Regions from separate parts of the Bacillus cihuensis genome, predicted to be linked through region 2. Evidence: riboswitches for the same ligand, from Rfam matches in the RefSeq annotation. Region 2 holds a riboswitch; each other region holds the start of a gene.
The links. A riboswitch is a leader RNA that binds a small molecule or an ion and turns the genes downstream of it on or off. The one in region 2 is predicted to bind lysine.
Positions count from the first base shown of each region.

Region 1: another riboswitch for lysine. It lies ahead of V179_RS0102380 (ABC transporter substrate-binding protein); the one in region 2 lies ahead of V179_RS0114795 (aspartate kinase).
Region 3: another riboswitch for lysine. It lies ahead of V179_RS0123695 (amino acid permease); the one in region 2 lies ahead of V179_RS0114795 (aspartate kinase).

Region 1 is NZ_AYSD01000010.1:535,507-541,083, forward strand. It holds gene V179_RS0102370 (formate/nitrite transporter family protein) at 1-683, shown strand, start outside; gene V179_RS0102375 (M20/M25/M40 family metallo-hydrolase) at 881-2,530, opposite strand; lysine riboswitch at 2,712-2,895, shown strand; gene V179_RS0102380 (ABC transporter substrate-binding protein) at 3,013-3,810, shown strand; gene V179_RS0102385 (amino acid ABC transporter permease) at 3,856-4,539, shown strand; gene V179_RS0102390 (amino acid ABC transporter ATP-binding protein) at 4,536-5,258, shown strand; gene V179_RS0102395 (RNA polymerase alpha subunit C-terminal domain-containing protein) at 5,505-5,577, opposite strand, start outside.
Region 2 is NZ_KI632495.1:1,875,150-1,880,726, forward strand. It holds gene sdhA (succinate dehydrogenase flavoprotein subunit) at 1-543, opposite strand, end outside; gene V179_RS0114785 (succinate dehydrogenase cytochrome b558 subunit) at 606-1,214, opposite strand; gene V179_RS0114790 (YslB family protein) at 1,572-2,027, shown strand; gene V179_RS0114795 (aspartate kinase) at 2,092-3,324, opposite strand; lysine riboswitch at 3,420-3,597, opposite strand; gene uvrC (excinuclease ABC subunit UvrC) at 3,662-5,434, opposite strand.
Region 3 is NZ_KI632498.1:387,006-392,582, reverse strand. It holds gene V179_RS0123710 (spore coat protein) at 1-59, shown strand, start outside; gene V179_RS0123705 (YusU family protein) at 373-627, opposite strand; gene V179_RS0123700 (FtsW/RodA/SpoVE family cell cycle protein) at 688-1,872, opposite strand; lysine riboswitch at 2,133-2,311, shown strand; gene V179_RS0123695 (amino acid permease) at 2,616-4,058, shown strand; gene V179_RS0123685 (YhcN/YlaJ family sporulation lipoprotein) at 4,381-4,962, opposite strand; gene V179_RS0123680 (LTA synthase family protein) at 5,200-5,577, opposite strand, start outside.

The DNA of each region.
Region 1 (5,577 bases), on a different contig from region 2:
CCTATATTCGAGTAACTGGAACCATGCCTCATGAATGGGGAAGTTTAGTCACTTTTATAGGAGCAGCTGTTTTCCCAGTCGGATTAGTATTGATCTTATTAGGGGGAGGAGAATTGATTACTGGAAACATGATGACATTGAGTATCGCTTACTTTGCAAAAAAAGTTACATTATTTCAGTTAATACGTAATTGGTTCCTAATTGCATTATTTAATCTGTTGGGCGCATTGTTTGTTGCCTATTTTTTTGGGCATTTTGTCGGTCTAACAGAGGGAGCCTTTTTAGAAAAGACCGTCTCAACTGCGCAAGCGAAAGTGAAAGATCCATTTTGGGTCGCTTTTGTTTCAGGAATAGGGTGTAACTGGCTTGTAGCTATGGCAGTATGGTTATGTTATGGAGCGAAGGATTTCTTTGGAAAAATTTTAGCGATTTGGATCCCAATCACGACTTTTGTTTTAATAGGATTTCAACACGTGGTTGCTAACATGTTTATTATCTCAGCTGCTATCTTTTCAGGAAATCTATCATGGGTTGAACTATTATTGAATATGATTCCAGTATTTTTAGGAAATGCTGTTGGCGGAGCAATCTTTGTAAGTTTCTTATATTTTCTCGTATATAAAAAAGGTGATGTTAAAATGGAAGGACGTTCTGTTGAAGAAGACAGGAGAAAAATTGGGTAATTTTATTGTGATACACCTAAATAATTTCAAATCATAAAAAAATCGTTGATGACATATGAGGTTAAAAATATAAGAAGGGGGTACGTCAAGAGGGTCTATTCTCGCACTCTCTAAAATAGTACGTAGTGTTTCATACACTTATCTTTTAGATGTTGCGGGATCTGACCCTTTACTTTTGGTACCCTCTTCTACGTAAGTTACTTTAGTAGATTTTGAATAACATAATTTGTTAAGTTGGGAACGATTTCAAGAGAATATGTCATTTCCATTCTCTCCAGTTTTTTATGCGCATCTACCCCATATGGTCCTATATTAATTACAGGTACATTTAATTTGCGTATGTCTTGATAATTCACGTAGTGTTTTGTACCCCAACAAGGGTTATTTTTAGAAACGGCATTAATTCCTTCTTCATCATCACTTAGAGCAACAAAACTCATATCAGAAATGTATGGGAAGAAGTTTCTCGTTACAATTGGGTATGGATATTTAGGTTGTACCATCTCCACAGCTTGGTCTAATGCATCAATTAATAATTGTTCATCATCAGTTTTCCCTGTCAATTCAACCCTAGGAGAATATAGAGAGGAGTAAAATAAGATGATTGCAGGATCTTTATCTTTCATCCATTTCCAAGCTTCTTCAACCACTCTAGCGGCAAACATACGATTATCTAGTTCAGTGTTTGATAATAGATTTTTTTTGAACGCATTCATATGTGTCACAAATTTTTCGCCATTCTCCTGAATCAATAATTGCTCGATTTCCTCGTAAGTAAAAACTCTTGGTTGCCAATGAATCGGCATATAGGGCTCTTTGCTTATCGCACAGTATTGCTTAAATCTTTCTTCAAATAAAGAAAGGGAATTGCTAAAGGCAATCATTGCTTGTTCCTTCAGCTTTGAAAGGACCTCTTTAGGTGACCATGAATGGATAAAAAAATTATAATAGACATAGGCAGATAATGCAGTTTGAACAGTATAAGACGGTTTTAAGTCCATTTGTTTTAATGAAACCGGCGGAACGGTTGTTTCACCGTAAGCTTCGTTACAAAGTTCAGGATTATAATTAATTTGCTTTGTCAGCTCAGCAGCAATAAAGTTAGGATCCAGTCCCTCGAAGCAGGAGCCTACATGGGTTTCTGCACCGGTAATAAAGAAGGATGGCAAAAGCTTTCCGACTGTCCCTTTATAAATATAACGGTTTTCGTCGCCCTCATATCGAGCTGAAACAAAATCTGCATTTATCGCTGCCGTATAATGAAATCCATGTTCTTCTTTCCAGCTATTTAAAGTTTTTAACGCTGAAAGTATGCCGTGCGAGCTATCCTCCTCGTCACATTCTGCAAGGAAGATCATGTTTCCATCTAATTGTTCAGGATGCTCTGAATAGTATTTTAAGAGGTATAGATTACTTGCTACTCCGCTTTTCATATCAAGGACACCACGTCCGAATAACCAATCACCTGAGTCTAAATGATTTTTAGCTGCAGCAGGAAGGTTCTCATTTTTTAGAGTGTTCATTAGTTCATCTGGGTTACACGCTTGTTGCTTGAGTTGATTAAAATCATCAATGCCAACGGTATCCATATGTCCCATTAGAATAACAGTTCTGTTACTACTTCCTTTTGTCCCTTTTACAAAGGCTAGTACATTATACCTTTCATGTTCATCATCAATGGTTTGTTCCAAATGAATTTGAGAAGGATTAAGAGAAAAATATGGAAAAGAAGAGACCCATTTAAATAATGATTGGGCAATCGCTTTTTCGCCATTTGTATTTACAATACTTTCAATCTGAACAAGTTGTTTTGTAAAAGCTAATACTTCCTCTCTGCATGTCAACATAGGTTTGTCTCCTTTTTACTAGAGTGTTATTGTAAAAATGTATAACACTGGATAAATAAACGTCAAGTATTATCGAAATACTTCGATTTTTCCAACTTTTTGTTGTTTTATACGACGTCGTTATATATAATATAAATTATCTGAATAAAACAAATATTTATCCCTCATCTTTTAGAGTTTTAGATGAGGTAGAGGTCGCTATTTATATTAGTATCCTATTGGAGATTCTGTGAAATCTATGAAAATAGGAAAAAGGATAAATTGCCGAAGCTTCTGAAATCACTGTGTTCAGAATTGCTGGGGCTGCACTCGAATAGGGACAGCACTGTCACAATATGAAAAAATTGTGGAGAACTATCTTTACTAATGCTTATGAATGAGGGTGTGCAAGCGCTGTCATATCCTGAAGACAGCGTTTTCATTTTGTTGATGGACTTTGATTGATTTAGCAGTGTCTATTTTAAAAAAGGGGGTACTATTAAATGAAAAAAATGATGATTCTCATAGCGGCATCCATGCTAATTCTTTTGTCAGCATGCGGAAGCAAACAGGAAAGTGGAACAGAAAAGACGGGGAAGGCTGAAAATACGGAGATGGGGCTAGTTAAAGAGGGGAACTTAACCTTTTCCATGACGGGGATATATCCACCATTAAATTTTAAAAAAGATGGAAAATTAACTGGGTTTGATGTAGAAATTGGAACGGAAATTGCCAAAAGAATGGGACTGGAAGCGAATCCTGTAACCAATCCATGGGAAACGATTATTCAAGGTTTAAAAGCGAAAAAATACGATGCCATCATTGGGAGTATGACAGCTACACCAGAGCGTGATAAGCAGGTTGACTTTACAGAGCCGTACTATTTATCTGGGGCTCAAATTTTTGTAGCTGAAGGTAGCACGATTCAATCGAAGGATGATCTAAAAGGGAAAACAATTGGTGTTATTCAAGCAAGTACATGGAAGGATCTGGCGGATGAACTATCTGATAAGGTAAAGGGATATCCAGTTGATACAAATGCTCTTCAAGATTTGGAGTTAGGTCGTCTTGACGCTGTGATAACAGATAAAATTGTTGGCTTAAATGCTCAAAAGGAAAAAGGGTTAAAAATTAAACCAGTTGGCGAATTGCTAAATGAGGATCGAGTAAGTGTTGCAGTTAATGAAGGAAACACTGAGCTTAAAGAAAAAATTAACGAAGCGATTCAATCAATGGTCGACGATGGAACGTATGAAGAAATTAGTATGAAATGGTTTAATAGAAATATTTTGGAAAAGTAAAGTCTGGCAATACACTTTTTTTCTAAGGAGGCTGATTGAGAAATCATGGATTTTTTGCATAATATTATTGGCATCCTGAATGAACATGGAATTGCTTTTTTAAAGGCTACATGGATTACAATATCAATCACCGGTGTTTCGCTATTCTTTGGAACAATTATTGGCATCGTCTTTGCAGGGTTTAAAATTTCGTCCATTAAATTCTTAAATAGAATTTCTGATATTTATGTTGGAATCATTCGGGGAACACCGTTGATTGTTCAGATCATGTTTCTTTATTACGGAATAGCTAGTATTGTAACTTTGGATAGTTTTACGGCTGGAGCATTAGCATTAGGCATACATACAGGTGCCTATATTTCGGAAATCTTTAGAGGGGCAGTGCAGTCCATTGATCGCGGTCAAATGGAGGCAGCCAGATCGTTAGGAATGTCCTATTCACTGTCGATGAGAAGAATTATTTTTCCGCAGGCTTTCAAAAGGTCCATTCCGCCACTTGCCAATCAGTTCATAATTAGCTTAAAGGATTCATCCCTTGTTGCTTACATATCTGTTATTGACTTGTACAATACAGCTCTTAGTGTACAAGGCGAAAACTATATGCCGTTTGAAACTTATTTTGTAGTAGGCCTCTATTATTTAGTAATCGTCCTTATTTTTACATGGTTTACAAATCGTTTAGAGAAAAAAATGGATGTAAGTAAACCGAAGGAGGTTCGTATTGCGTGATAGAGATTACTAATCTTTCAAAATCTTTTGGTCCTCTTAACGTATTAAAGAGTATTGACTTGAAAATAAAAGAACAAGAAGTTGTCGTACTAATCGGTGCTAGCGGATCGGGTAAAAGTACATTGCTTCGCTGTTTAAACTTTTTGGAAGTAGCTGAGAACGGTGAGATTAGCATTGATTCAGAAAAAGTTATCCCACAGAAAACGAACTTGAATAAAGTAAGAGAAAAAGTGGGTATGGTGTTTCAACATTTCAATTTATTCCCTCATAAAACTGTTTTAGAAAATATTATCGAAGCCCCTATCTTTGTAAGAGGAGAAAACAAAGAAGAGGCGAGGGAAAAAGCGAGGATTCTCCTGAAAAAAGTAGGATTACAAGATAAAGCTCATTTTTATCCTGATCAATTATCTGGAGGACAAAAGCAGCGTGTGGCAATAGCGAGAGCATTAGCAATGGAACCTAAAGTGATGCTTTTTGATGAACCAACCTCAGCTTTGGATCCTGAACTTGTTGGAGAAGTTCTTCAAGTGATGAAGGAGTTAGCTCGTGAAGGAATGACGATGGTCATTGTGACACATGAAATGGGGTTTGCAAGAGAAGTTGCTGATCGTGTCGTCATGCTTGCCGACGGAAATATTATAGAAGAAGGACATCCTGATGATATTTTTACAAATCCTAAACATGAGCGTACACAAAGGTTTTTAAACCAGCTATTATAGATTTATCAAGAATGATAATGAAGGAACTGTTTTGGTTTTCTTTCTCTTAAGAAGATCAAAGGCACCTCTGAGAAAAACTTAAAAAATATCGAATAACACTTTCGTTACAGTGAAGGTCGCATATCTATTCACAAACAAAAACGCTTAGAGAATGATCGCTCTGAGCGTTTGAATTATTGTTTCCCCCATTAACTTAAAGCTCATTCATTACTCGAAGAAAAAATCAAAGCATTCTCTTTCTTGCTATTAGTTTCTGAATGACAACCCATTTTCCTTCAAAGCATTTCTAAGTTTAGGTAAAGAAGCCGGTCCCATACCA
Region 2 (5,577 bases):
TGTTTTTAAGTCTTGGCCAACAATCCCGCGCGCTACTTGTTCTTCGTCTATAACAGCCCCGAGGAATTCCCAGCCTTCATATTTCGTAACAAGTCCTTCTACCTCATAGCGACGAACTTGTTCGTCTAATGCATATAGCAATTGCTGTCCGGTTGTCGCCCCAGCAAATGCTGTACGGTGATGCTGTGTTCCACCGAAGCGACGGAAATCTAGTAAACCTTCAGGTGTACGGTTGAACATAACACCCATCCGGTCGAACATATGAATAATTGATGGTGCCGCTTCACACATTGCTTTAACTGGCGGTTGGTTCGCTAAGAAATCGCCGCCGTAAACCGTATCATCAAAGTGAATCAATGGGGAGTCCCCTTCACCTTTTGTATTTACCGCTCCATTTATGCCACCTTGAGCACAAACAGAGTGCGAGCGTTTAACAGGAACTAAAGAGAATAAATCTACCTGTTGTCCATGCTCAGCCGCTTTAATCGTAGCCATTAATCCAGCTAGACCTCCACCGACGACAATAATTTTACCTTTACCCATTATTGCTCACTCCCTCATATCCGTTCAAAACTTGTTAGCTTGCACTGATTGATTCTAACCCCTTATACGAAAGCAAAAATTGCACGTAGCCCAATATAGCTAAGGACTAGGAATATTACCAACGTTATATAAGTCATGACCTTTTGCGATTTAGGTGAAACGGTTAACCCCCAGCTTACTGAGAATGACCAAAGACCATTAGCGAAATGGAAAACAGTTGAAATAAGACCTACAATATAAAAAGCAATCATGAATGGGCTTGAAAAAATCGTTGCCATCATGTCAAAGTTTACTTCAGCGCCAAGTGCCGCTTGAATTCTTGTTGTATACACATGCCAAATAAGAAAGATTAACGTTATAATTCCTGATGCCCTCTGTAAAAAGAACATCCAGTTACGGAAAAAACTAAATCTCCCTAAATTGTTTTTAGCTGTAAAGGCGATGTAAATCCCATAAACAGCATGGAAAATCAACGGTAAATAAATGACAACAAATTCTACGACAATCTTGATCGGCGTGAATTCAATTAAGTGAACCGCTGCATTGAAGGTGTCCGCTCCTTTTGTTGCCATATAGTTGACTGTTAAATGAAAGATTAAAAACAGTCCAATCGGAACTACCCCAAGAAGTGAATGAAGCCTACGATTCCCAAACTCTCGATTTTGCGCCACAAAGTGCCCCCCCTTAATTTGTGAAAACTCTCGCAAAGATAAATTCAATTCTCCCTTACCCCTGCATTTACTAAATGTATGAAACTATTTAACAATCCTCTGACATGTCCATTTTACCCCTGTCTGATAATTGCGTCAAGAAAACGGATACAAGATTTCTTTTTTTAAAATAGAATTATTTTACTAGTCTAAAGCGAATTAAATTAGTAACTAAAAATAGTATGTTACCTTATTCCCTTAAGAAAAATCCCAGAAAACGTCATTTATCCAACAATTTAATTTAGGATTTTGCTATAAAAAATTAATGCTTCAATTCTTAAAACGTATATAATAGTTGTATAGAAAGTGGGGAATACGATGGAAAAAGATGCTCAGGCTCTACAAGAAATATCTGACAATACTGAAATGAATATCCCGATTTTTGGCTATGAATTAATTAGAGAAATATTATTAAATGATATTTTAGGCAAAGATTCTCCCCATGTTCTATATTGGGCTGGAAAACAGTTGGCAAGGAAATTTCCGCTTCACAACATAGATGAAATCATTGACTTTTTCTCTAGTGCCGGCTGGGGGGACTTGACATTTGTCAAACAATCTAAAGATGAACTTGAAATGGCATTAACCGGTATAATGGTTGAAAGACGGTTTAAATTGAACACGGAGTGTCACTTTCAACTAGAGACTGGATTTCTCGCTGAACAAATCAGCCTCCAAAAAAAGTTCACAGCAGAAGGCGCTGAAGAATCGAAACGGCGTGCTGGAAGAGTGACGATATTGGTAAAATTAGATTTAAAAGACCCGATTGAGTAGATAAGAAGAAAAGAGGATCGTTAGGCCATGCTTTGCATAGGTTTAACGATCCTCTACTCATTTTTTACGCTCTAACTACTACTCTTTCATCAAGCTGAAATTTGACATGCAATGTCTCAACAGCCCGCACCATCTCTTTGTCTGGGATGACTGTAGAAACTTTGATTTCAGAAGTACTAACCATTTTCACTTGGATGCCTGCATCGGCAAGAATCGCAAACATTTCCGCCGCAACTCCTGGATTAGAAACCATTCCAGAACCGACGATACTCACTTTCGCTAAATCACTTTCCGTTTCGATTCTTTCAAACTGTAATTCTTTTTTATTGCTTTCTAAAACATTTAACACTTCACTTACGTCTTTTGTTTTAATGGAGAATGTTAAATTCGTCGTACCTGTATCTGTTATGCTTTGGATAATGATGTCTACATTTAAGTGCTGCTTTGCAAGTGTTGTGAAAATGGTAGATAATGAAGTTAACCTTCCAGTCAGTCCAAAAATGCTTACCCTTGTAATACTGTCTTCAAATGCGATCCCTCTAACAATTAAATTCTCTTCCATCGTGACTTCCTCCTCAATGATTGTTCCTTGTTCTTGTTCTATGCTTGATCGTACGACTAGTGGTATTCCATAATTTTTCGCAAATTCTACGGCTCGTGGGTGAAGGACGCCCGCCCCAAGGTTCGCTAATTCAAGCATTTCATCATAAGAGATCGATTGTAATTTCCTAGCTGATTTTACATAACGAGGATCTGTTGTGAACACACCAGTTACATCTGTATAGATATCACAGCGATCTGCTTTTAAAGCTGCAGCTAGTGCAACAGCGGTCGTATCGGAACCACCGCGACCTAATGTCATAATTTCACCGATCGCATCAATTCCTTGGAAGCCCGCTACGACTACGATTTTCCCGGCCGATAGCTGTTCTTGAACCCGGTTCGTATCAATATCCAATATTCGTGCATTCCCATGAATCGATTCAGCTTTAATCCCAGCTTGCCAGCCCGTATAAGAAATGGCATCATACCCCTGTTCAAGTAAAGCCATCGTAAGAAATGAAATCGTTACTTGTTCTCCTGTTGATAACAGCATATCCATTTCCCGTTTGCTCGGAGTACTGCTGATTTCATTCGCCATCGTTACGAGCTCATCAGTCGTTTTACCCATTGCCGACACAACGACAACAACCTCATTCCCCAAAGCTGCTTCTTCAATGACACGCGTTGCTATATGTTTGATTTTTTCAATATTTCCTACTGATGTACCGCCAAATTTCTGTACGATTAATCCCACTTTGTTACACCCTTTCCAGCTGTTTTTTCCCAACAAAAAAAGCAATGAGAATTATCTCATTGCTGTGGTAACGTATCCTAGACATACGAATATCACAGTGAGATAGCCCTCCAGAACAAAATCGCTCTGACAATCTGCCATTTATTCAATGTCAGACCAGCTAATCAAGCTATGAGACTTGATTGCTTCGGCGACTTCCCCTTTCAAGACTTTTCACAGAAGCTCATCCTTCTCCAAGTCTTTACTAATGAAACTCGCACCTCTATCAACACTTTAAATAGTTAAAGGTCATATAAAATTATCTGTAGTATAGCACACCCAATTTCGAACAGCAAGATTATTCTTGCAATTTCTTCACAAGCTCCTCAGCAACAGGTCGTGGAATACCTGCTGCTTGTACTTCTTCTACCGTTGCTTCTCGCATTTTCTTTACCGAGCCAAAATGCTTCAAAAGTTGTTTTTTTCGTTTCTCGCCGATGCCATCAATCTCATCAAGCATAGATTGAAAAGCATTTTTCCCACGCAGTTGACGGTGAAAACTGATGGCAAACCGATGCACTTCATCTTGAATCCGTTGCAACAGATAAAATTCCTGACTTCTATGGTCAAGCGGAACAATCTCAAGTGGATTGCCAATCATCAGTTCAGATGTTCGGTGCTTCTCATCTTTTACTAAACCTGAGAGCGGAATATCTAGACCGAGTTCATTTTCCAGAATATCTCTCACCGCTTCAACATGTCCTTTACCACCATCAATTATGATTAAATCTGGTAGCGGCAGTCCTTCTTTTAATACTCTTGAATAGCGGCGGCGAACTACCTCACGCATCGACTCGTAATCATCGGGGCCTTTAACCGTTTTAATCTTGTATTTACGGTATTCCTTTTTTTCAGGCTTGCCATCAATAAAAACGACAAGCGCAGAAACAGGATCCGTACCTTGAATATTTGAATTATCGAACGCTTCGATTCTGTGTGGTGTATAAACACCTAGTTTTTGACCTAGCGTCTCTACTGCTTTAATCGTGCGCTCCTCATCCCGATCAATCAAAGCGAATTTTTCCAAAAGCGCAATGCTCGCATTTTTATTAGCAAGTTTAAGCAGCTCTCTCTTTTGACCAATTTTTGGATTAATAATTTTAACTTGTAATAATTGCTCAGCTAATTGTAAGTCGACTGTTTCAGGCAGAAAAATTTCTTTTGGCTTGAAATGATTTGCCTTTGAATAAAATTGCCCTAAATAGGTTAACAATTCTTGATCGGGTTCATCATAAATCGGAAATAACGAGACATCACGTTCAATCAATTTACCTTGACGAACAAAGAATACTTGGACACACATCCAGCCTTTATCATATGCATAGCCAAACACATCACGGTCGGTATAGTCATTGGACATCATTTTTTGCTTTTCCATCGTCACTTCTATATGGGCAATTTTATCTCGATATTCTTTAGCTCGTTCAAAATCTAGTGCTTCAGCTGCCTCATGCATTTGAACAGACAACTCATTTTTAATTTCTTTATAACCGCCATTTAAAAATCGTGTAATTTCATTCATCATCGTTTTGTATTCTTCCTGTGGCACCTCTTTCACACACGGTGCGAGACATTGGCCAAGGTGATAGTATAAGCACACACGATCAGGCAATGTATTACATTTTCTAAGCGGATATATTCGGTCAAGGAGCTTTTTCGTTTCATTAGCCGCAATGACATTCGGATAAGGACCGAAATATTTACCTTGATCTTTTTTCACTTTTCTTGTGATAATTAAGCGCGGATGACGTTCATTCGTCAGTTTGATGAACGGATACGTTTTATCGTCCTTCAACATGATATTATATTTTGGGTCATGTTTTTTGATTAAGTTTAATTCCAATATAAGCGCTTCGATATCTGATGATGTGACAATATATTCGAAGTCTTCAATTTCATTGACGAGTCTTAGCGTTTTGCCGTCATGGGTGCCGGTAAAATACGATCGAACCCGATTTTTCAGCACTTTTGCTTTGCCGACATATATAATGGTTCCCTGGCGATCTTTCATCAAGTAACAGCCGGGCTGATCAGGAAGCAGGGCAAGCTTGTCCTTCATTCTCTGATTCATGTCAAACCTCCCAACCAATCAATCTGTATAAAGTGAAACTTCAATCAGTGGGGCTTTTCTTCTTCCCACTGATTGGTAGTCCCGTTCTAGTGTCGCTAATTTCTCCGTTCCACTTCGATAAAGCGGGATAAAAATATATAAAA
Region 3 (5,577 bases), on a different contig from region 2:
CCTTTCAACAATTTAGCGGCTATAAAACGCAATTTCCTTATGGCCCTGGAATACAATAAAGTGAATCTCAATCAGTAGAGGGTTTGTTCATCGCCCACTGATTGTGTCGTCAAATCATATGCTTGCGTTTCGTTAAAGCGAGGCGACTGATGTAGGAACGTCTCCTAAGATTGCTCACATTTTGTGAGCAATGGGCGCCATTCCATCCTGTGATAATCCGACAAGCTTAGGATGGAATATGGCGTGGCGTAGATTGCCACAGAGTATTACAGCTTATGACAGACGGGTTAGCATCTTCAACTAGATTAGGCAGTTATCCTCCGCCTAAACCTTGTAGGTGCTGGTGCTGCCCCTTAATATAAAAGGAGAAGGCTAAGCCTTCTCCTTTTGTTCTCGATAATCATCGTTAAGTTTTTTTATTTCTTGAATCAGCTTAATCATATCTTGTTTTGCTTCTGGATAGGTGGCATTCCAATGTTTAGCAAGAGCAGGCATCGATTTAGCAATATACGAATAAAGTGCCCAGTATCGTACTTTTTCCTGAAGTTCAGGATCATTTTCACCAGTAAGAAGTTCCGTATATTTCTCAATTAAACCATCAAATTGCTCAGTAAATTGATTGTTCATATCAACACTCCTTTGCAAGTGATTTTTTTAAGAACCTACAAGTTAGCATTTGTGCTTTACTTATTTATCCGTAGAAAACATATATTTCTTATAATGATATCTAATACTAAAAATTAGACCCATCGCCATCATATTTCCCATCAGTGAACTCCCACCATAACTAATGAAGGGAAGCGGAATACCAGTAATCGGCAAAACACCAATAGTCATGCCAATGTTTTGAAATACGTGGAACGTAATCATACTAATTACCCCTACACAAATATACGTATAGAAGTTATTCTTCGTGTCCATCCCTGATTTCGTAATATGATAAATCAGCAAGAAGAACAAACTAACAACAATACTTGACCCAAAGAATCCGAATTCTTCCCCAATCACACTAAAGATGAAATCAGAATGGCTTTCTGGCAAGTACACTTCTCTGGCACCGATGCCACCTTCTAATGCTTTTCCTGTCGTTTGCCCTGATCCAATAGCAAGCAGTGATTTCGTTAATTGATATCCTGTTGAACTGGCGTAATTATAAGGGTCTAACCAGGAATAAATCCGTCCAAATTGATATTGCTTGACCCCTAAATATTTTTCTAAAATATCAGGATGCCAGAGAACAAAATATAATATTGTTCCAGCGACTACTGTACCGCCTGCAAAAATAGGTGTTAATATCTTCCACGAAACACCTGAAACAAAAATCACTCCAACTAAAATTGCAATTAATACAAGAGAAGTTCCTAAGTCAGGCTGCAACATAACTAGCATAATTGGTGCCATCGTTACTAGACCTAATTTCAACAACAGCCAGAAATCCGTTGAAAGCGTCTTAATTGGATTTCTTTCATGATGAGCGGACGCTACATTGGCAAGCGCTATGATCAAAAACGTCTTCATGAATTCGGAAGGCTGAATCGAACCTACATGTTTAATGACGAACCAACTCTTGGCCCCATTTATGTTAGGAGCTAACGTATCTGGGGCTATCACTAGCAAAAAAAGTAAAAAAAGTCCAAATCCATATAAATACCAAGTTATTTTCTTTAATTGATCTGAATCAATGGTAATAATAGCTGCAACAATACCTACACCAACCGCGTACCAAAATACTTGTTGTATCAAAAAGTTATTTACATATTGTCCAGATGTCTGTGCACTGTATATCGCAATACAGCTCGTAATAAATAGCAGAAATAGTATAAATGCTAATGTATAATCAATTCTGGATGAAAGTTTATTTTTTGATTCCATATTACTCTCCCCTAAGAAGGATTAAGGGAACTATGTTCAGTTGCATTTTGCGAAAATAATCCCTTTCTTACATCTATCCATTATACTGTATACCTACAAAATCACAACTATATCGTTTGTTGGATATCATCACCATATAATCAAAAATGGGCACCTATCCTATTTTGTTAAATGATAACTTACTTTTCAAAATTAAACATTGCTTATACTCTAGAAATACATTATACTACTATCATATTTAATTAAATATTCCCATTCACCGATGGGGTAGAGGCTGCAGCTTATAATAGTAAAGCGGACGAGATTCAATGAAATTCATGACTCCGTTTGAAAGGATAAGTTGCCGAAGTTTAGATAGATCATTGACTATCCAGGCTGGCGATGTTTCCGAATAGGAACATCACTGTCACGTTTATCAACGTGGAGAGCTATCTTCGGAAGGATTTAACGGACTTAAACAGCCGTCGATCTTTTTCGACTGCTGTTTTTTTATTTGCTCTTTAAAACTATTTAACCTTCCAAACAAAACCTGTATGACATGATAACAAAATGCCATCATTTACCATTTAGGATTAATCATATTCCACGCTACATTCATCTAATCCTAAATGGTGGCGGTGCGGAGCCGGATTTCGAGGTACTTTCTATACTAAAATTAGTATATGCGCTAAGCAGTTTGGCTATATTAGAAGGTTGCGGAACACTATCCCCGTGTCCTTCATACAAAAGGAGTGTATAAAATATTGGCGAATTCACCAGCTAACCCAACTCAATTAAAAAGGAGTCTTAAAGCACGCCACCTGATGATGATTTCTCTTGGAGGATCGATCGGTACAGGGATATTTTTAGCAAGTGGCGGCGCTATTCATACAGCAGGACCAGGAGGAGCACTGCTCGCCTATGCAGCTGTAGGGATCATGGTTTATTTCTTAATGACCAGTCTTGCCGAAATGGCGGCTTACATGCCAGTAGCTGGGTCATTCAAAGTGTATGCAACGAATTTTGTTGACCCAGCATTTGGTTTTGCCATCGGCTGGAACTATTGGTATAACTGGGCAATTACGATTGCAGCAGAGCTTGCTGCCGTTGTATTGATTATGAAATTTTGGTTCCCAGAAAGCCCTTCAATTATGTGGAGCGCACTTGCACTTGTGATTATGTTTGGCTTCAACTACCTGTCTGTTAAAGGCTTTGGTGAAGCAGAGTTTTGGTTTGCCCTTATTAAAGTTGTAACGGTCATTATCTTTATTATTACTGGATTTTTAATGATTTTCGGTATTATGGGTGGAGAATCTGTTGGCTTTACTAACTTCACAATCGAGGACGCACCGTTTAATGGCGGATTCTTCGCTATTCTCGGTATCTTCATGGCAGCTGGTTTTTCTTTTCAAGGTACAGAATTACTCGGAGTAGCTGCAGGAGAAAGTGAAGAGCCAGAAAAAAATATTCCAAAAGCCATTAGCACTGTATTTTGGCGGATCCTTCTGTTTTACATTTTATCTATTTTTGTCATCGGGATGATTCTTCCTTATACAGATGAACGATTATTAAGTGATGCGGTTTCCGTAAGTCCATTTACACTTGTATTTGAACGGGCAGGATTTGCCTTTGCTGCATCTGTCATGAATGCCATTATCTTAACATCTGTATTATCCGCAGGTAACTCAGGCATGTATGCCTCTACTCGTATGCTTTGGGATTTAGCACGCGATGGTAAAGCACCGAAATTCTTAGGTAAATTGGATAAAAGAGGCGTGCCAGTCAATGCCTTAATTGCAACTACTTTAGTTGGATCGCTTGCCTTCTTAACCACTTTCTTCGGAGATGGTGCAGTTTATATGTGGTTATTAAATGCTTCCGGTATGGCTGGTTTCGTTACATGGCTCGGTATTGCCATTAGTCATTACCGATTCCGTAAAGCTTATATTGCTCAAGGAAATGACGTTAAAAATCTTCCTTATCGGGCAAAATGGTTCCCATTAGGACCATTATTAGCACTATTTCTATGTATTTTCATTATATTAGGGCAAAACTATCAAGCCTTTACAGGAGGCGGGATCGATTGGAATGGAGTATTTGTTTCTTATATCGGTTTACCTCTTTTCTTAATCGTTTGGCTTGTCTATAAAGTTAAATACAAAACAAAATTAATTCCTTTAAAAGACTGTGATTTTGAAAGGGAATAAATAAAAAAGCAAGGTCAGACTCCACATGAGAGTCTGACCTTTTTTTAGGATAGCCTGTTCTAATAAATTGGCTCTGATAAACTTGCCTGTTGATTGCAACGAGAGGCGTTCGCTTTCCGCGGGCGGGTCCGGGAGCCTTCTCAGCGCTGCGCGACTGTGAGGTCTCCCTTTGATTCACTTTTCCCGTTGGAGTCCACACCTTCTGCTCCAATCAACATAATGTCAAAATCAACAATGAGCTTTAACATAGCCAATAAATTATGGTAAGGAATCTAATATGCTTTCCTCACGTAATCCGGAGATCAAAGCTATCCCCCTACAGTTAATGTGCAGACGGAAAAACTCGTTTCACTGTTTCAGTGAATTCATTGGCAAAACCAGAAATAGGATGGCCATTTCTTACATCATTCGAATAGCCTTGCATCCGATCAATAAAGTCAGGATTCGAGGACACGTACACATTTTCAATTGATGGATCAGCTGCTCTCACTTTATCTGCTATTTTCTCCTCTACATTCCGCGCTAACTCATTGCTTCCTTTATCCGATAGCTCAGCAGCAACATAGGCACTGTTTCCCATTACCATCACTGAAGAACTATTCACTTCTCGCAATTTATTGACTTCCATAGCAAGGTCGTTTCCTTCACGGATGTTATTATTATTAGTGTTGTTTCTTACATTATAGTTCCGGTTGTAGTTTCCATTGTTCTCATTGTAGTTTACATTATAGTTCCCGTCATAGTTCCCGTCATAATTCCGGTTAGGATTCATGTTTGGGTTATAACTTACATTTGTTGGGTTATCCACACCTTGTTTTTTAGTCCCCTGATTGGCATTGTTGGCTGTACACCCTCCAACAAATAGTGTTGCTATTATTCCGCCCGCAATGATTGCGTTCTTCATATCCATCACTCCTTTTTAGTTATTACAAATTTAGTGTTTGTAAGAGAAGATGAAATATGTAATAAACGAAATAAATAACCTGAAACAAATACTTCCATGTAAAACACTGGTCTTGTTACCTACATCGACCTTCTTTTTAAATTTACGCGTCGAAACCAAATTTTCGTTTATTTTGCAGTAAAATCATCTGCATAGACAAAAAAACAGGCAAGAAGAATCATCTTCCTGCCTGTTCCCTTATTCTCCAGATGGTTCTTGAGTAGGTGCTTCCACCGTATTATCCACCGGAGCTTCTTTACTTTCTTCGTTATTATAATTATAGTCAGAAGGTTTAATTGGTGTGAAACCCTTAGGCGTATAGAAACGCAATAAATCTCCATTCACAACCTTATCGGAGTACTGAAGTAATTTTTGCGCAAGCTGTTTTGTTGCATCAATTTCTTCTGTTTCTTCGATTAATTCCCCTGTATTGGTATCATAGTATTTCCCTTTAATTGAAGTGATAGTTGGTGTAACAAAATCTCCATTTCGGAATGGAACCAATTCGTGATGGTCTTTAGACAATAAATCTGTCCCAAATTGAACAAACTCTTTCGTATCAACACCTAATAAGTG